DNA from 3 places in the Embleya scabrispora genome. Region 3 is predicted to be linked to each of the others. Evidence: riboswitches for the same ligand, from Rfam matches in the RefSeq annotation. Region 3 holds a riboswitch; each other region holds the start of a gene.
What was found. Region 3 has a riboswitch for cyclic di-AMP ahead of B4N89_RS33905 (transglycosylase family protein). Riboswitches for the same ligand answer to the same signal wherever they lie in the genome.
Positions count from the first base shown of each region.

Region 1 (6,251 bases), on a different contig from region 3:
GGCCGCTCTTGGTGCCGCCGAAGGACAATACGTCCACGCCCACGTCCGTGCTCAGCGCGCGCAGCGGCACGTCCAGCGCGGCGGCGGCGTTGGCCAGGCGCGAGCCGTCCAGGTGGGCGAGCATGCCGTGGTCGTGCGCGTGCGCGACCAACGCGGCGATCTCGTCCACCGTGTAGACCGTGCCCAGTTCGGTGCTCTCCGCGAACGAGACCACCCTCGGCTGGGCCCGGTGTTCGTCGCCCCAGCCCCACGCGTGCGTGTCCACGAGTTCGGGGGTGAGCTTGCCGTCGGGGGTGGCCACGGTGAGCAGCTTCAGGCCCGCCACCTTCTCCGGGGCCCCGCACTCGTCCACGTTGATGTGCGCGGTGGCCGCGCAGATCACCGATTCCCAGCGGTCGGTCATCGACTGCAGGCCGACCACGTTGGCCCCGGTGCCGTTGAACACCGGGAACACCTCGGCGCGTTCGCCGAAGTGGGTGCGAAAGACCTCGGTCAGGTGCTCGGTGTAGACGTCCTCGCCGTAGGAGATCTGGTGTCCGCCGTTGGCCGTGCCGATCGCGGCCAACACCTCGGGATGTATGCCCGCGTAGTTGTCGCTGGCGAAACCGCGCGCGTCGGGGTCGTGACGCGGGGTCAGGGGACGTTCAGGCACAGTCGTTTCCCGTTCAGGTCGATGGCCGGAGTGTTCCACAGACCCGCGATCTCGGCGGCGAGATCGGCGACGTCGGTGAATCCGGCGAACTTTGCGTTGGGTCGGGCCTCGCGCATCTCGTCGTTGACGAGTGCCTTGACCACCAGGATCGTGGCCGCCGCCTCGGTGTCGGTGAACGCGTCGGCCAGCGCCAGGGTCCAGGTCTCCGCGGCGGCCTTGGCGGCGGCGTAGCCCGCGTTGCCCTGGGTCGGTTGTCCGGCCGCGGCGGCGGAGATCAGTACGAATCGGCCGCGCGGGCTGCGCGCGAGCGCTTCGTGGAAGGCCAGCGTGGTGTGCTGGAGGGTACGCACGAGCAGGTTGTGCAGCAGGGCCCAGTCGTCGAGCGAGTTGTCGCCGAACCTCTTGCCGCCGCGCCAGCCGCCGACCAGGTGCACCAGCCCGTCCACCCGGCCGTGCTCGCGCTCGACCTCCTCCGCCCAGCGGCGGGTGGCGTCCGGGTCGAGCAGGTCCACCACCGCGCCGCGCGCTCCGGGCGCGGCGTCCACGCTCGCCCGCAATCGTTCGGCGTTCGCGTCCGCGCCGTACACCCGGGCGCCGGCGCCGACCAGCCGTTCGAGCACCGCCCGGCCGGTGGGGCCACCCGCGCCCGCGACCGCGATCACCGCGCCTTCGAGACCGTTCATCACTGCGACTCCTCGTTCACGTGCCGTTCGTCCTGGCCCGTACCCCGGCGGGCATCCGGCGCACCCATCGCACCCCTCGCACGCCGCACCCGCACCCGCACGGTCACGACGCCGCGGCGTCCCGCTCGCGCGCCTCGCCCGGGCCCGCCTGCGGGGCGTCGGCGGTGATCCCGCGCGTGGACGCGATCACGTCGCGCAGCCGCCGGTTCAGCGCCTCGTAGAACATGCTCAGCGGGAACTCGTCGGGCAGTACCGCGTCCACGAGCGCCTTCGGCGGCCCGTCCATCGGCAGCGCGGCGGTCCCCTTGGCCCACACCGAACCGGGGTGCGACGGCACGTATTCGGCGACCAGTCGGTAGCCGGCCAGCCAGTGGCCGACCTTCGAACGGTCGACACCCTCGCGGTAGAGCCGGTCCACCTCGTCGAACAGTCCGAGGACCGCGTCGGTGATCCGGTCCCAGTCGATGGTGAGGCGGTTGTCCGACCAGTCGAGCACACCCGCGCGATGCAGGTAGGCGAACAGCAACTGCCCGCCGAGCCCGTCGTAGTTGCGCACCCGTCCACCGGTGACCGGGAAGCGGAACAGCCGGTCGAAGATCACCGCGTAGCGCACCAGCGGCGCGGTCGGCTCGCCCTCCGCGGACAGCGCGACCGCCTCGCGGAACGCGGTCAGGTCGCAGCGCAGCTCCTCCAGGGCGTACATCCAGAACGGCATGCGCTGCTTGATCATGAACGGGTCGAAAGGCATGTGCCCGCGCATGTGGCTGCGGTCGTGGATCAGGTCCCACAACACGAACGCGTTCTGGGCGAGCTGCTGGCTCTCGACCAACGCCTGTGCCTCCGGCGGCAGTTCCAGCCCGAGGGTGTCCGCCGCGGCGGTCCCGACCCGACGGAAGCGGGCCGCCTCGCGGTCGCAGAAGATGCCGCCCCAGGTGAACCTGGGCACTTCGCGGACGGCCACGGTCTCGGGGAAGAGCACCGCCGAGTCGGTGTCGTATCCGTCGGTGAAGTCGACGAACGCGAGCGGCACGAACATCGCGTTGTCGTAGCGCGTCGCCTCCAGGTCGGCCAGCCACTGCGGCCACACCACCCGCAGCAGCACCGCCTCGACGTTGCGGTTCGGGTTGCCGTTCTGGGTGGTCATCGGGAAGACGACCAGGTGCTCCAGGCCGTCCCGCCGGTTCTGCTCGGGGCGGAAGGCGACCAGCGAGTCCAGGAAGTCGGGGCGGGCGAAGTCGGCCTCGGCCCAGCGGTGGAAATCGGCCACGACGGCGTCGAGGTAGGCCTCGTCGTACGGGAACAGCGGGGCCAGTGCCGCGATGGCGGCGGTGATGTCGGCGACCAGGACGCGGGCGGCGGCATGCCCGGACGGCTCGATCGAACCGTCCTTGGCCTGAAGCGGACGCAGGTCGGCAACGGCTTCCTTGAGCACCGGCCACTGCGGGTGGTCGACGGCGGTACGGACGGCTACGCGGGTCATGTCGGACATGAAACCCCCTCAAGGGAAACGCAGGAACCACGGCCAGATGAACCTATGTCAAAAGAATTTCACGTGGCAAGGCGGATTCAAACGCAATCTTATCGTCCCCAGTACGTTTTGCCCGAATAAGTTGGGAATGCGATCATCTCGTTCCCGCGAAGTCCGCAGCCGAACCATCGGCCGGGGAACGCGCCCGACCGCCCCGCTTCGGCCCCACCGAACGCACGTGGGCCCCGCCGAGGTATTCGACGGGGCCCACGTGGTGGTGCGGGTGGATCAGACGGCGAGCTTGGTGCCCACGCCGATCACGTTCGGGTTGTCGCCGATGACGCCGGCGTTGGCCGCGTGCAGGGCCTTGTAGCCGCCCTTGACACCGAACTTGGCCGCGATCGCGGACAGCGTGTCACCGGACTTGACGGTGTAGGTGCCGGAGCCCGACGCCCGCCCGGTCGCGGCCGACTTCGGCGCGTCCTGCTTGGCGACGTCCTGCTTGGGCTGCACGTTGAGCTTCGGCGCGTTGCCGGTCGCGGGCTTGGCCTCGGACTTGGGCGCGGCCTTCGGCTCGACCGAGGACTTGGTCTTGCCGGTGGCCGAGGACTCGGCCGTGGCGTTGGCGTTGCCGCCCTTGCCCAGACCGGCCTTCACGGAGCAGACCGGCCAGGCGCCGGGGCCCTGGCTCGCCAGGACCCGCTCCGCCACGGCGATCTGCTGCGCCTCGGAGGCCTGCGCGGCACTGGCCGCGTACTGGCTGCCGCCGAACGCGTTCCAGGTGCTCGGGGTGAACTGCAGACCGCCGGAGAAGCCGTTGCCCGTGTTGATGCTCCAGTTGCCGGTGCTCTCGCACTGGGCGACCGCGTCCCAGGTGGACGAAGTCGCGGCGTTCGCGCTGCCCGCCATGCCCACGAGGGGAAGGACGAGACCCGCGCCGGCGGCGACGGCGATGCCGGCGCGACGGCCACGAGAGAGCGAACGAACCGGAGCGGTGATGGCACGGAAGGTCATTGATTACCTCGTCGGGCGCCTACGAAGTTAGCTGTCGGGTTCGGACGATTGGCCCGGCCTCGCCTGTCACAGGCATGGCTTCACCCCAGGCATCGGCAGTGCCGATGTCGGCTCACTTGGTTCCCCCGCTCCTGCCGCCAGTCGATATCGACTGCTTCCCTCGGGCGGCGGCAGGATTCGGCGTACCGCCCGGGGAGTCCGCTTGTGCGAACAACCACGAAGCTACGCACCGGTTCGCCGGGTTGGCAAACATTTCGGGCTGTTTGTGAGGTCCCCCATAGGGGGGAATAACACCTATTTGCCCTATTTGTCGCCGTCCTTGCAGGTCACGGCTCCGGCGTACACGGTGCGCGGCCGCGCGGTCACGCGTGCGTCGACGACGGACTATTCCGTCGCGGGCAGCTCCACCGGAACCACTACCCGCTCCTCGTCCCAGAGGAACGTCGCCCCGCCGGTCGCGAAATGGGGCACGTCGGCCACCGTGGCGCGGCCCTCGGGCGAGTCCAGCACCGCCTGGAGCTCCGCGCGTGAGGGCGCGTACAGCGCGACCACCAGGTAATAGGGCGGCCTCGCGCCGGAGGGATCCGGCTCGCACTTGCCGATGGTCCAGCCGGTGAGTCCCGGCATGGTGCGGGCCAGCGGGACGTGCTTCTCCCAGTAATAGGAGTCGAACGCCGCCGGGTCTTCGGGGTGGCCGTAGAGCACGGTCAACTTGTACATGCCGAATCCTCACGCTCGGAGTGGTCGGACGGACGTACGTTTCGCGCCACGCGTGTGCCGGGCGCGTCGGCTACGGGTGTGCCGGAGTGTCGCCCGCCGTGGCGACGCCCCCACCCGGGGTGATGCTCTTGAACGCCCGCGCCTGTTCGGTGATGGCCACCTCGGTCGGCAGGCGTTCCATGCTGGAGGCGCCGAAGAAGCCGACCACGCCGGTGGTGTGGGCCAGGACGTACGCCGCGTCCCCGGGTTCGGCGATCGGGCCGCCGTGGCACAGCACCAGCACGTCGGGGTTGACCTCCGCCGCCGCGTCGCGCATCTCCTGCACGCGCTCCACCGCCTGGTCGAGGGTGACCGCGGTGGTCGCGCCGATGCTGCCCTTGGTGGTCAGGCCCAGGTGCGGGACCAGCACGTCGGCGCCGGCCGCCGCCATCGCGCGGGCCTGCTCGGGGTCGAAGACGTACGGCGCCGTGAGCAGGCCGCGCTCCGCCGCCAGCCGGATCATCTCCACCTCCAGGTCGTAGCCCATCCCGGTCTCCTCCAGGTTCTGCCGGAAGACACCGTCGAACAGGCCGACCGTCGGGAAGTTCTGCACTCCCGCGAAGCCCATGGCCGCGAGTTGGTCCAGGAAGTGCGGCATGACCCGGAACGGATCGGTGCCGCACACCCCCGCGAGGACCGGAGTACTGCGCACCACCGGCAGCACCTCGCCCGCCATCTCCACCACGATCGCGTTGGCGTCGCCGTACGGCAGCAGTCCCGCCAACGAACCCCGGCCGGCCATGCGATAGCGGCCCGAGTTGTAGATGATGATCAGGTCCACACCCCCGGCCTCGGCGCACTTGGCGGACAATCCGGTGCCCGCGCCCGCGCCGATCACGACGCCGCCCTGCTCGATCGTCGTGCGCAGTCGGCCCCGCGCCTCGCGTCCGTTCATCTCAGTCCACATGTCCCTTCGTGATCAATTCGTGCAATCGATCCGCCGCCGCCTTGGCGAACGCCGGATCGTTGATGTCCGTCGCGGCCTCGTACAGCTCGACGGCGGTCCCGTCGAGGCCGGCGCGCAGCGCGTCGAACAACGCCGTATCGGCGTCGGAATCGTAGAAGGGTCCGCCCTCGACGTCGATCGCCGAAATCCCGCGCAGGGGCAGGTACAGCGCGGTGGGCCCGGTCGCGTCCCTCAGTTTGGCGGCGATCCGCCGTCCGAGTTCGGCGTTTTCGGCCGGTGTGGTGCGCATCAGCGTCACGGTCGGGTTGTGCACGTACAACAGCCGGTCCTCGAAACGCGGCGGAACGGTGTCGCGGGGGCCGAAGTTGACCATGTCGAGCGCCCCCACGCCGACCACCTGCGGCAACCCCACGCGTCCGGCGGCGGTCAGCCGCTCCGGGCCCGCGCTGAGCACCCCGCCGACCAGGTCGTCGGCCAACTCGGTGGTGGTCAGGTCCAGCACCCCGGCCAGGAAGCCCCCCGCGGCCAGGTTCTCCATGGCCCGGCCGCCGGCCCCGGTGGCGTGGAACACCAGTACCTCGTAGCCGAGTTCGTTGAGCCGCTCGCGCGCCGCGTCCACGGCCGGCGTGGTCACCCCGAACTGGCTCGCGGCCACCAGCGGCCGGCCCTCGCCGGTCACCCCGGCGACCGCCGCGCGGTCCTCGGCGTAGCCGCCGGCCATGCCCGCGATCGCGTCCGCCGCGTTGCCCAGGATGCGTTCGGAGAGCC
Region 1 covers NZ_MWQN01000001.1:5,714,992-5,721,242, reverse strand. Annotated here, with positions in the region: gene B4N89_RS25230 (threonine aldolase family protein) at 1-652, opposite strand, end outside; gene B4N89_RS25225 (SDR family NAD(P)-dependent oxidoreductase) at 634-1,335, opposite strand; gene B4N89_RS25220 (DUF6421 family protein) at 1,439-2,824, opposite strand; gene B4N89_RS53070 (transglycosylase family protein) at 3,092-3,817, opposite strand; cyclic di-AMP (ydaO/yuaA leader) riboswitch at 3,818-3,980, opposite strand; gene B4N89_RS25210 (EthD family reductase) at 4,202-4,537, opposite strand; gene B4N89_RS25205 (phosphoenolpyruvate hydrolase family protein) at 4,608-5,471, opposite strand; gene B4N89_RS25200 (Tm-1-like ATP-binding domain-containing protein) at 5,473-6,251, opposite strand, start outside.
Region 1: another riboswitch for cyclic di-AMP. It lies ahead of B4N89_RS53070 (transglycosylase family protein); the one in region 3 lies ahead of B4N89_RS33905 (transglycosylase family protein).

Region 2 (6,251 bases), 530 kb from region 3:
CCGCCAGAACCAGGCGAGCCCGGGCCCGTCGCGCTCCAGCGCGCGGGCGGCGGCGACCTCGTCCGGGGTGTCGACCAGGATGCGCAGCGCGGTGACCGTGCCGAGTTCCCGCCGGGCCGCGCCGACGCCCTCCAGGACCACCACCGGGGCGGCCGGTATCTCGCGGTAGCCGCCGATCCGATAGGCGGGCCAGTCGTAGCTGTCGCACCGCGCCGCCTCGTGCCGGGCCAGCGGCGCCAACAACTGCTCGCGCAGCCGCGGCAGCCAGCCGAAGAAGTCGCCGGGCCGGGCGAAGTCGTCCAGCCGCACCACGGGAGCGCCGGGCACGTGCGCGGCGAGCGCGTCGGCGAACGTGGTCTTACCGGAGCAGCCGATCCCGTCCACCACGATCAGCCGGGTCCCGCCGACGGACGGCGGGAGCGCCATGGCACGCGCGGCCAACCGGGCGGCCGTCGCGCACCGGCGCGGATCGGGCCGTTCCGGCCGTTCGGTGGACATCGGCGCAGCCTACCCATCACCACGAACACACCCGCCGGGGGCCGGCGGCCACGCAGCCCGTTCCAGTACGTTTGTACCTGTACATCTGTACAACTCGGTGGGGAGGGTGCGTGGCCTGGTTGTTCCTGGGGTTGGCGATCTCGTGTGAGGTGATCGCGACCAGTCTGCTCAAGAGCACCGACGGCTTCACCCGGCTGTGGCCGACGCTGGTGTGCCTGGGCGGCTATGCCGGCGCCTTCTACCTCCTGACGCTTTCGCTGCGCCAATTGCAGGTGGGCACGGCGTACGCGATCTGGTCGGGGCTCGGGACGGTGGCCATCGCCCTGGTCGGCGCGGTGTTCCTGAACGAGCCGATGACCCTGCTCAAGGCGTTCGGGATGGCCCTGGTGATCGCGGGCGTCGTGGTGCTGAACCTGGGCGGTGCGCATTGACCGCGACCCGGGATCCGGAGGGCCGCCGGTTGCGGATCGTGCGCGGCGCCGTCCAGGCCATCGCCGAGGTGGGCGTCGGCAACACCACACACCGCCTGGTCGCGGCGCGGGCCGAGGTCCCGTTGGGGGCGACCACGTACTACTTCGCCTCGCTCGACGACCTGGTCGCCGCGGCGTTGGCGTACGCGTCGGCGGAGACCGTGCGGATGGTGGACGACTGGGCGGCGCGGATCCGGGGCAGCGACGACGTGCCCGGCGTGCTCGCCACGCTCACCGCCGAATACCTCGCGGACCGCCCTCGGGCGCTGGTCGAGTACGAGTTGTATCTGGCCGCGGCGCGCAGCCCCGAGTTGCGCGGCTTCGCCCGGGCCTGGGTCGAGGGGGTCGGCGGCTTCCTGGCCGACCGGTTCGGACCGCCCGCGGCGGCGGCGGCGGTCGCGGTCCTGGACGGCACGATGTTGCAGGTGCTGACCCTGGGCAGGCCGCTGGACGAGGAGCAACTGCGCTGGTCGCTGGCGCGCTGCCTGGCGTCGTGAGCCGGATTCGGGCGCGCCCGGCGCTGCTCGGGCGGGGCGTCCGCGTGCGGTAGGGTCGCAGCAGCGAAGGGGAGTAGCCCCGCGAACCGGTCGTCGACATGCTGGAGCCCTCGGGTTCCCGGTGGCCGGGCCCGGTCATCCCGGGTGGGCGAGACCTTCGGCCAGGCAACGACGCGTCCGCGTTCCTCGCGGACGCACCCCGTCGTGCCGGGCCGAGTGGTCCTCCAATCCGCCGAGCGGCGCTTCGTGAAGACCCGGGGCCCGGCTCTCGCAGAAAGCCACCCGGAATGCACCTCGACCTCCTGGCGATCCTGACCGCCTTCGGGCTGATCTTCCTCGCCGAGCTCCCGGACAAGACCATGTTCGCGTCGCTCGCCATGGGCACCCGCATGCGCCCGCTCTACGTCTGGTTCGGTACCTCGACCGCGTTCGCGGTGCACGTCGCGCTCGCCGTCGGCGCCGGCGGCCTGCTCGGCCTGCTTCCCGGGTGGATCGTCAAGCTGGTCTCCGCCGCGCTGTTCGGCTTCGGCGCGTTCATGCTGCTGCGTGGTGGTGGCGACGACGAGGACGCGGACGGCGGCGGTGCGCGGATCACCGGTTTCCGTGCGGTGTTCTCCACCGCCTTCATGGCCGTGTTCATCAGCGAGTGGGGCGACCTGACCCAGATCACCACCGCCAACCTGGCCGCCACCAACGGCACCTGGTCCACCGCGATCGGCTCGGTCGCGGCGCTGATGTCGGTGTCCGCGCTGGCGCTGCTCGCCGGCCGGTTCATCGCCAAGCGCATGCCGTTGCGGACCGTGCAGCGGATCGGCGGGGTGTGCATGCTCGGCCTGGCGATCTGGTCGCTGGTCGAGGTGTTCACGGGCTGACCCGTGCGGGTTCAGGTCCGGGCGGCCGGGTCGTCCGCCGACTCGGGGGTGGTGCGGCCGAGCAGGCGTTCGTAGCGCTGGCGGGCCGCCTGCGGGGTGCCCAGGCCCAGGCCGAAGGCGATCTCCTGCCAGGTCATCTCGCGCCCCCGGGCCATCCGCAGCAGCCCCGCCTCCAGGTCGTCCATCTCGCCCCGGGCCATCGGGATCAGGCTCAGCGCGGCGGTGATGTCGGCGTGGTCGACCGCCGGCTCGCCGTCGGCGGGCTGGGCGATGCCGCCGAGCAGGAACGACACCAGGCGGATCGCCTCGTGCGGGCCGAGCATGTACGGGTTCACCTGCCGCGCGCGCTGCTCGTCGGTGGCCGCGTGCCGCTCGGCGATCCGGAACAGGGAGGCGTGTACGCGCCGGGCCCGCGCCTGCTCGGGGTCGGGCGCGCTGAAGGGATCGTGGGATTCGGGGGTCTCGAGGGTGTCCGAACTCGACGTCATGGGCACAGCATGCCGAGAGGCACGGAAAGGTGTCAACGAATCGTGTCGCACAGTCCATGTTGAACATCTTGTTCATATGAGATTTCGCCCCCGCCACGGGCGCGGCCGGCCCGCCGGGCGAATGTGATGTAGCCCGCACGGATAAAACGGACATAAATTATATAGCCGACTTCGAGCGGCAATTCATTTCCGGTGGCCGGCGACGGATCTCGACTATTTTCCGTTACCGCTCCGTCACGCCACTCTCCGAGATATGCCCTCGTCATCGCGGGTGCTTCCGACCGAAGCCGGCCGAGATGTCGCCTTTATTCCGCCTTTACGCTCCGGGCAAAGGCTGCGATTCGGTTGTGATCTCCCCATCGCATTGCCTACCTTTCTCGCCGATTCACCTTTCGGGTGAACCCTGCCGCCGGTACGCCGAATCCCGTCGCCGGCAGCGGGATGTCTACAGCGAACAATCCGACGGGAGCGGGGGAACCAGGTGAATCGCCGTGGCCGGGATCGTTCCGGTGACGGCTAGGGGTGAAGTCGCGTGAAGCGACCGGGCTGCTCCAGTCCGAATCCGACAGCTCACCTCGTAGGCGACAGGAGAGGACCCCATTTCATGCTGTCCGCAAACGCTCGCCATCGAGCCGCTCGCCCCGCCAACGTCCGCCGCTTCGTCGCGGCGGTGGGCATCGCCGGCATGGGAGCCGTCATCCCGGTCGCCGGCGCCGGTGCGGCCCACGCGCAGGTCCCCACCACCGACCAGACCCCCACCGGCGCCTCCGCCGTGCTGTCGGCCACGCCGACCGCCGCGGTCGAGAGTGCCCCGGTCCAGGCCGAGGCCGCCGCCCCCGCGGCCGCCACCGCCGCGGACAAGGCCCGCTACCTGGTCCAGGCCGGTGACACGCTGTCCCAGCTCGCGCTGACCAACAAGGTCTCCGGCGGCTGGCAGAGCCTGTACCAGCTCAACCGCGACGTGCTCCTGTCCGGCCCGGACCTGATCGAGATCGGTCAGACCCTGCGGCTGACCGGCTCGGCGCCCGCGCAGCCCAAGGCGGACGCTCCGGCCAAGCCGAGCATCCGGGTCCAGCCGAAGACCACGGTCACCGGCAAGACCGCGCCGAAGCCGACGAGCAAGCCGGCGGTCGACGTCGCGGCCAAGCCCGCCGCCAAGCCCGCCGCCAAGCCCGCCACCGGTGGCTCGAAGGGCAACCAGGCGCCGACCGGCGGTTCCTCGAACGCGTCGAGCAAGGCCGCCCAGGCCGTCGCCTTCGCCAAGGCGCAGGTCGGCAAGCCGTACGTGTACGGCGCCACCGGCCCGAACGCGTACGACTGCTCGGGTCTGGTCCAGGCCGCGTACAAGGCGGCGGGCATCTCGCTGCCGCGCGTGACCAACGACCAGTTCGCGGCCGACCCGCACGTGTCGATCGCCAACCTGCAGCCCGGCGACCTGGTGTTCTTCTACTCGGGCATCAGCCACGTCGGCATCTACATCGGCGACGGCAAGATGGTGCACGCCGCCAACTCGCGCAAGCCGGTGGAGATCGCCTCGATCAACACCATGCCGATCGCCGGCGCCACCCGCCCGAACTGATCGCGCGACCCGGCCGCGGCGGCGCCCGGGTGACCATCGCACAGCAGTGGCGGTGGCAGTAGTGCTCGGCGCCGTGCCCCCGACCGTGGTCGGGGGCACGGCGCCCTCGCGCGTGCGGTGCCCTCGTGTGCTCGTACGTGTGCCCGGTGCTAGCCCTGCGCGGGACGCGGTCGGGCGGTGAGTACCGCCATGTCCAGCGGCAGCGGGCGCAGGTCGAGCAGTTCGAAGCCGCCCTCGGCCAGCAGCGCGCGATACTCCGCCACCGTGCGCTCGCGGCCCCGGGCATTGGTCATCATCTGGATGTCGAAGCGCAGCGGCAACACCGACCCGCACGCCTCCACGATCGGCCGTTCGACGATCGCCAGACGTGCGTCGACCGGCATCGCCCGGGCCAGTGCCCGCAATACGACCAGGCACTCCGGGTCCGCCCAGTCGTGCAGGATCCGGGCCAACAGGTACAGGTCGCCGCCACCGGGCAGCGGATCGGTGAAGAAGTCGCCGACCACCGGGTCGCACCGGTCCCCGCCCGCCGACGCGGCGAGCAACTCCCGGGCGGCGTCGACCACATGCCCCCGCTCGAAGAGCACCCCGCGCGCGGTCGGATGGTCGCGCAACACGCGCAGAAGCAACTCCCCGTCGCCGCCCCCCACATCGACCACGGTCGCGGCCGGCGGCAGGTCCAGGGCGGCTGGCACCGCGTCGAAGACGATCGTGCCGAACGCCATCGCCTCCCGGAACAACCGGGCCTCGTCCGGGTGTTCGGCGAAATACTCGAACGACTCCCGGCCGTGCACCCGGGTGAACGCGTCCTCGCCGGTGCGCACCGTGTGCTCCAGGCCGAGATACGACGTGAAGAACAGACCGCTGTACAGGTCCGCCAGCGCGGCCAGCGAACCGTCCCGATCGGTGCGCAGCAGCGCGCCGCGCTCGGTGAGCCGATAGTGCCCGTCCGCCTCGGCCCGCACCACCCCGTGCCCGGCCAGCAGGCGCAACAGCCGCCCCAGGCGGTCCGGTTCCGCGCCCGCCACCTCGGCCAGGTCGGTCACCGACCGGGACCCGTCACCGAGGTGGTCGGCCAGGCCCAGCCGCGCCGCGACACCGATCGCCTGGGTCACCCACGCGCCGGTGACCAGGTGCAACATCTCGCGTGTCGGGTCCTCGCGCGGCGGGTCCTCCTGTGTCGTGTCCTCGCGCGGCAGGTCCTCGCGCGGGGGCGAACCGGCTCGACCGGCCGCGGGGTTCGAAGCCGCGTGGCGCCGCAGCACCTCGGGATACGAACCGGTGGCCAGGATCTCCAGCCGGCGCGGCCAGCGGTCCGAGGCCGGTTCGCCCGTGCTGCGGAAGTACAGCACGAAGGTGTCCTCGTGCGGGTTGAAGCCGCCGCCGTCCCGGAGCACCTCGTCCCGGGACACCAGCAGGTCGTGCAGATCCAGCAGGGTGACCGGAGTCGGCTCGACCACGCGGAAGGCGAAGTGTGTCTCGCCGTTGCGGGCGCGCTCCTCGGCGCGCAGTCGAGCGAAGTCGGCTCCCGGGACCGGTGCCACGGCGAACAGTTCGAGGTTGCGGCCCTCGCAGGCGGCGACCCCGTCGCCGGGCAGGGCGCATCGGACGATGTGTACCTCGACCGATTCCGCGCGCAGGCCCAGGCGTTCGGCGATCCGGTTGCGCACGACCGTGCTGGGCACGACCTCGGTGGTCCGTAATCCCCAGTGCGGCAATCGGTCGAGCAGGTCACCGAGCCGCTCCGGGAACACGAGCAGCGCGGCGTGGTCGAAGCGGCAGTGCCGGGACACCATGTCCACGACCGCGTCGGGAACTCCCGGCGGCAGCGCGGCCCGGAGGATGTC
Region 2 covers NZ_MWQN01000002.1:245,817-252,067, forward strand. Annotated here, with positions in the region: gene B4N89_RS31620 (uridine kinase family protein) at 1-498, opposite strand, end outside; gene B4N89_RS31625 (DMT family transporter) at 609-929, shown strand; gene B4N89_RS31630 (TetR/AcrR family transcriptional regulator) at 926-1,465, shown strand; gene B4N89_RS31635 (TMEM165/GDT1 family protein) at 1,753-2,337, shown strand; gene B4N89_RS31640 (DNA-binding protein) at 2,349-2,825, opposite strand; cyclic di-AMP (ydaO/yuaA leader) riboswitch at 3,267-3,423, shown strand; gene B4N89_RS31645 (peptidoglycan endopeptidase) at 3,430-4,404, shown strand; gene B4N89_RS31650 (methyltransferase) at 4,554-6,251, opposite strand, start outside.
Region 2: another riboswitch for cyclic di-AMP. It lies ahead of B4N89_RS31645 (peptidoglycan endopeptidase); the one in region 3 lies ahead of B4N89_RS33905 (transglycosylase family protein).

Region 3 (6,251 bases):
CCACCCATCACGACGGCCCCCCGCCCGAGGGAGACGTACGGAACATGCCCCTGTCCACGGACCTGATCGACCGCCTGAGCGCGATCGTCGGCGCCGAACACGTCCGCCACACCACCGGCGACCTGGTGCCGTACGCCCGCGACGCCACCCCCCTGTTCGACCGGCTCCCGGACGCCGTGGTCTTCCCGGCCGACACCGCCGAGGTCGCCGCCGTACTGCGCCTGGCGACCGAGCACCGCGTCCCGGTCGTCCCCCGGGGCGCCGGCTCCAACCTGTGCGCGGCCACCGTGGCCCTGAACGGCGGCATCGTCCTGGTCACCACGCGGATGAACCGCATCCGCGAGATCAGCCCCGACGAACTGCTCGCCGTGGTCGAACCCGGCGTGACCACCGCCGCCCTGGCCGACGCCGCGACCGCACACGGACTGCTCTTCCCGCCCGACCCCGGCAGCCGCACGGTCTCCACCGTCGGCGGCAACGTGGCCACGTGCGCGGGCGGACTGCGCGGCCTCAAATACGGCGTGACCCGCAATTACGTGCTCGGCCTGGAAGCGGTACTGCCCACCGGCGAGGTGATCCGCACCGGCGGCCGGCTCTGGAAGGACGTGGCCGGCTACGACCTGACCCGCCTGCTCACCGGCTCCGAGGGCACCCTCGCCGTGATCACCGAGATCACCATGGCCCTGCTGCCCGCCCCCGCCGACACGGGCACCGGGATCGCCTACTTCCCCGACCTGGCCCACGCCGGCCGCGCGGTCGCCGACATCCTCTCCGCCGGCATCGTCCCGGCCACCCTGGAATTCCTGGACCGGAGCTGCGTCAACGCGGTCGAGGACTTCGCCGCCCTCGGCCTGCGCCGGGACGCCGGCGCGCTGCTCCTGTTCGGCGACGACGGTACGTCCGACGCGGTCCGCCGCGACCTGACCCGCATGGCCGAGCTGTGCGACGCGGCCGGCGCCACGGAATGGACCCTGGCCGAGGACGTGGCCGGCGCCGAGGCACTGCTGACCGCTCGCCGGTGTTCGCTGCCCGCGCTGTCCCGCCTCGGCTCGCTGACCATCCTGGAGGACGCCACCGTGCCGCGTCCCAGGATCGCCGAGATGGTCGACCGGATCGACGCCATCGCGGACAGGCACACCGTCACCATCGCCACCTTCGGCCACGCCGGCGACGGCAACCTCCACCCCACCTGCGTGGTGGCCGACCCGAACGACACCGAATCGATCGAACGCGCGCACGCCGCCTTCGACGACATCTTCCGCACCGCGATCGAACTCGGCGGCACGATCACCGGCGAACACGGCGTCGGCGCAGCCAAGTTGCCGCACCTGCGCGCTCAACTCGGTGACGACCAGCTGCAATTGCTGAGCCGGATCAAGACCGCCTTCGATCCCGCCCGCATCCTCAATCCCGGAAAGCTCGGCTCATGACCGGTGTGTTCGACCCCGAGGAACTCTCCCGCTGCATCTCCTGCGGCTTCTGCCTGCCGGCGTGTCCGACCTACGCCGCCACCGGCGACGAGGCGTCCTCGCCGCGCGGCCGGATCAACCTGATGCGCGCGCTGGAGACCGGCCGCCTGGACGCCGACGACCCGACCCTGCTGGAACAGTCCTCGGCGTGCCTGGGCTGCCGCGCCTGCGAACCGGTCTGCCCGGCGGGCGTCCCGTACGGCTCCCTGTTGGAACAGTGGCGCGAACACCAGTGGCGCGGCAAACACCGGCCACCACTGGCCCGGCTGTTGACGATGGTGGTCAGCCTGCCGCCGGTGGTCCGCGCGATGGGCTGGGGCCGCTTCGTCCTGCCGTCCGGGCGCGGCCCCGACAAGGCGACCCGACCGGCCCCGACCGGGACACCGAAGCCGCCGACACAGCCCGGACCACCCGAGCCGCCCGCCGGCACCGGTGCCTCCCTCATGCTCGGCTGCTTCGAACGCGCCATGTTCCCCGGGGTCTCCCGCGCGGCCCGCACCCTGCTGCCCGGCCTGAAGGTGCCCGACGACCAGGGCTGCTGCGGAGCGCTGCACGCGCACAACGGCGAGTTGACCAAGGGCCGCGCCCTCGCCCGCCGCCTCGGCGAACGGCTCCCCGGCCGGATCGTCACCACCTCCGGCGGATGCGCCGCGCACCTGGCCGACGTCATCGGCCGCGACCGGGTCGCCGAACTGTCCGAGGTGGTCGACGTCTCGGCCCTCCCCGAACGCCGGGTGGCCGGCCGCCGGGTCAGGGTCACCCTCCAGGACTCCTGCCACCTGCGCAACGGCCTCGGCGTATGGCGCGAACCGCGCGAGGCCCTGTCCGCGGTGGCCGACTTCGTGGAAACCCCGGGCGCGAGCGACTGCTGCGGCGCGGCCGGCACCTACTCCCTCCTGCGCCCGATCGAATCCCGCCGCATCCTCGACCGCAAGCTGGACGCGATCGAGGCCAGTGGCGCCGACGTCGTGGTGGCGGTCAACCCGGGCTGCCTGCGCCAACTCCGCACCGGCCTGCGGCGGCGCAAGTCGCGCGTCCGCGCGGTACACCTCGCCGAATTCCTCACCACACCCCACGGCGGCGCCCGCACGCCCTGACCGTCTCGGGCCGAGTTCGGCGTATGCGACTCCACACGGGGGGAGCCGCGTACGCCGTACCCGGCCCGAGACACCCACATCCACCCGTCCCGGCACACGCAGCCGACACGAAACCGTCCGGCGGCCCGGTCGCGGTCGACACGAAGACGCCAAATCGTGGCGAAATCACTTTATGTAAGGCGAATCAAACCGAGGGTCTCCGCCACGACACCCGGTTCGAACCGCGCCGTCCCGTCGAATGCCGACACCGCGAGCGCCCGCGCCCTCGCCCTCACACCCCACGAACGGGCAGGTCGGACGGGGTTTCGACCCGTTTTCCACAGGTTCGGGACCACCGTTTTTCCCACATCCCGTGGCGCACGTCACATTCCCCGCACCCAAGGTCAGGAACTCACACGCACCGTGAACCGAGTTTCCGCGATTCTCACTCCACGCGATTCCGATATCACTCCCCGCTGAAGGTCCCGGACACAATGCGTGGACGCTTCGGGACTTTCGGTCCCGAAATTCCACCCTTCCGACCCGAATCTTCGGTTTCGGCGAAACATGATGTTTGGATCCGGGTCGGGTGTATGCGTAGCTTGGGGCTTCGCCGCACCGGTCCGGTGTTCGGCGGAATGTGTCTCCCGGTTCGCCGAATCCTGCCGCCGGAGAGGCCACGGTTACGAAACCCGAAAGGCAGGAGCGGGGGAACCAAGTGGAATGCCGTCCCGGGCGTCCGCATGTCGCGGACATCCGATAACGACGGCTTGGGGTGAAGCCGTGCCCGCCTCCTCGATACCCGAGGAGTCGACGCCGGCCGGGCGAGACTCTCCAGCCCGAATCCGACAGCTCACTTCGTAGGCGTGGGAGAAGGAAAAATCTTCGTGCAGTCGTTCATCACCCCTGCCCGCAAGCCCAAGAACGCGCGTCTCGCGCTCACCCTCGGCATGGCCGGCGCCATCGTCGCCGCCCCGCTGATCACCGGCTTCGCCACCTCCGCCACCGCCGCCCCGGTCTCCGTCTGGGACAAGGTCGCCATGGGCGAGAGCTCCGGCAACTGGCACATCAACACCGGCAACGGTTTCTACGGCGGCCTGCAGTTCACCCAGAGCACCTGGAACGAGTTCGGCGGTCAGCAGTACGCCCCGCGTGCGGACCTGGCCACCAAGGACCAGCAGATCGCCATCGCGGAGAAGGTCCTCGCCGTACAGGGCCCCGGCGCGTGGCCGAACACCTCGGGCCCCGCGGGCCTGACCCGTGGCGGCGCCGCTCCGGCCGTCTCCCCCAACGCCAAGTCGGGCTCGACCAAGAGCACCGTCAAGGTCGCCCCGAAGGTCGCCGAGAAGCCGGCCGAGTCCGCGCCGGCCCCGAAGGCCCCGAAGATCGAGGTCGTCCCGGCCGCCGAGACCAAGGCCACGACCACCACCTACTCCGTGGTCAAGGGCGACACCCTGTCCAAGATCGCCGCGGCCAAGGACGTCGCCGGCGGCTGGCACAAGCTGTACGCCGACAACAAGTCCGTCATCGGCGGCAACCCGAACCTGATCCTGGTCGGCCAGAAGCTCTCGCTCTCGGGCAAGGCCGCGGCCACCACGAAGACCGAGGCCGCGCCGAAGGCCGAGGCCAAGGTCGAGACCAAGACCGAGACCAAGCCCACCGCGTCGGTCAAGGTCGCGCCGAAGCCCGTGACCAAGGAGAAGGCCCCCGTCGTGGCCAAGGACTCCTCGGCCAAGGCCGGCAGCACCGCGGTCAACTCCTCGGGCTACGTCGCTCCGGTGAACGGCTCGCTGGGTACCGCGTTCGGCACCGGTGGCTCCATGTGGTCCAGCGGCAGCCACACCGGCCAAGACTTCGTGGTCGGCACCGGCACCTCGGTCAAGGCCATCACCTCGGGCACCGTGGTCAGCGCCGGCAACGGTGGTGCCTACGGCAACGAGGTCGTCATCAAGCACGCGGACGGCAAGTACTCGCAGTACGCCCACCTGTCCAGCATCGGCGTCCGCGCCGGCCAGACGGTGAGCACCGGCCAGCAGATCGGCCTCTCGGGCGCGACCGGCAACGTGACCGGCCCGCACCTGCACTTCGAGATCCGCACCACCCCGAACTACGGCAGCGGCATCAACCCCGTCACCTACCTGCGCGCGCACGGCGTCAACCTCTGATCCGAGCACAACCGGGAAGTTCCAGGGCCGGGCCCGTCGACCACGCGTCGACGGGCCCGGCCCTGTTCCGTGTCCGCCGAGCGCGCGGTATCGGCCGAGCGGGCACTGTCCGCCGAGCGGGCGTGTCCGCCACGCACCCGGGCGAGCAGGGCTTCCCCGACGTCAGCCCCGCGCGGGGTAGCGCTTCGGCAGCGGCAGGCCCCGCGCCGCCAGCAACTCCCGCAACCGGTCCGGGTAATCGGTGATCAGGCCGTCCACGCCGTCGTCCATCAGCTTCGCCATGGTGGCCGGGTCGTCGATCGTCCACGGCACCACCTTGATGCCCAGCCGGTGCGCCTGGTCGACCATCGCCCGGGTCACATAGGGGCGGTAGTTCGGGTCGCCGACCCTGCCGTCCTGCGGGAAGCCGTGCACCGGAGAGAACGAGGTCGCGCCGAACGACTCGATCGCCCGCAGCGGGTCGCCGCCGAAGTCGTCGATGTCCAGGCCGCCCAGCCAGGGCGAGGCGCCGGGCTTGCCGACCTGGAGGAAGTCGTAGTTGGTCAACGCGACCAGCGGCAACCGGGGTTCGATCTGACGCATCCTCATCAGCGAGCCCCAGTCGAAGCTTTGAATGGTGACCTGGCGCAACAGCCCCGCCCGGCGCACCTCGCGGGCCACGGTCCGGACGAACTGCTCGCGCGGCGCCGTCTCGTTCGGCGCGCCCGCCTCGACCTTGGTCTCCACGTTGAGCTTCACACCGTGCGCGTGCCGCCGGTCGACCAGGTCGAACACCTCGCCGAGCAGCGGCATTCGGGCGCCGGGCGAGGTGGTCTGGCCGGGGAAGCCCGGGAACTGCCGCGACCCGCAGTCGAGGGTGCGGACCTGGGCGAGGGTGAGCGTGTTGACGTACTTCCCGACGTAGGGGAACTCCGGGTCACCGGCCCGCACCGGCCCGGTGTCGGCACACTTGCGGCCGTCCACCTTGCGGTCGTGGGTGACCACGGCCCGGCCGTCCTCGGTGATCTGGACGTCCAGTTCGAGGGTGGTGACCCCCAGGTCCAGGCCCTTGGCGAAGGACGCGAGGGTGCTCTCCACGGTCAGGCCCAGCCCGCCGCGGTGCGCCTGCAGGTCGAAGGTCCTGTGCGCGTTTCCGTGGCGGTCCGCCGCGGCGGCCACTCCCGGCGCGGCAACGACCGCCGCCCCGGCCAGGATCGCGGCCGTGACGGTCTTCCATCCGGACATGGACATCTCCTTCTCGCTCCGTTCGACGACACTCGACCGCCGACGCACCGACCCGCCCGACGCGCCGGGCAGGCGCCGGGCGCGGGACGGGATCGAATCCCGTCCCGCGCCCGGGGGTTCCCGGTGCCGCGCCCCTCGCGGAGCGCGGCACCGGCGTCCGGCCGCGGCTTGAGAACACCTCATCAAGCCCGGCCGGAACCCGGTGTTCCGGGACCCGGCGATACGGCGCCGCCGGCCCGGTCTCCCCGGGGATCGGGATCACCGGCGGTACAACACCGCCTGCGGCGCCGCCGCGGTCAGCGTCACCGACTCCGGGT
Region 3 covers NZ_MWQN01000002.1:775,316-781,566, reverse strand. Annotated here, with positions in the region: gene B4N89_RS33915 (FAD-binding oxidoreductase) at 45-1,430, shown strand; gene B4N89_RS33910 ((Fe-S)-binding protein) at 1,427-2,566, shown strand; cyclic di-AMP (ydaO/yuaA leader) riboswitch at 3,220-3,427, shown strand; gene B4N89_RS33905 (transglycosylase family protein) at 3,496-4,710, shown strand; gene B4N89_RS33900 (glycerophosphodiester phosphodiesterase family protein) at 4,873-5,934, opposite strand; gene B4N89_RS33895 (hypothetical protein) at 6,193-6,251, opposite strand, start outside.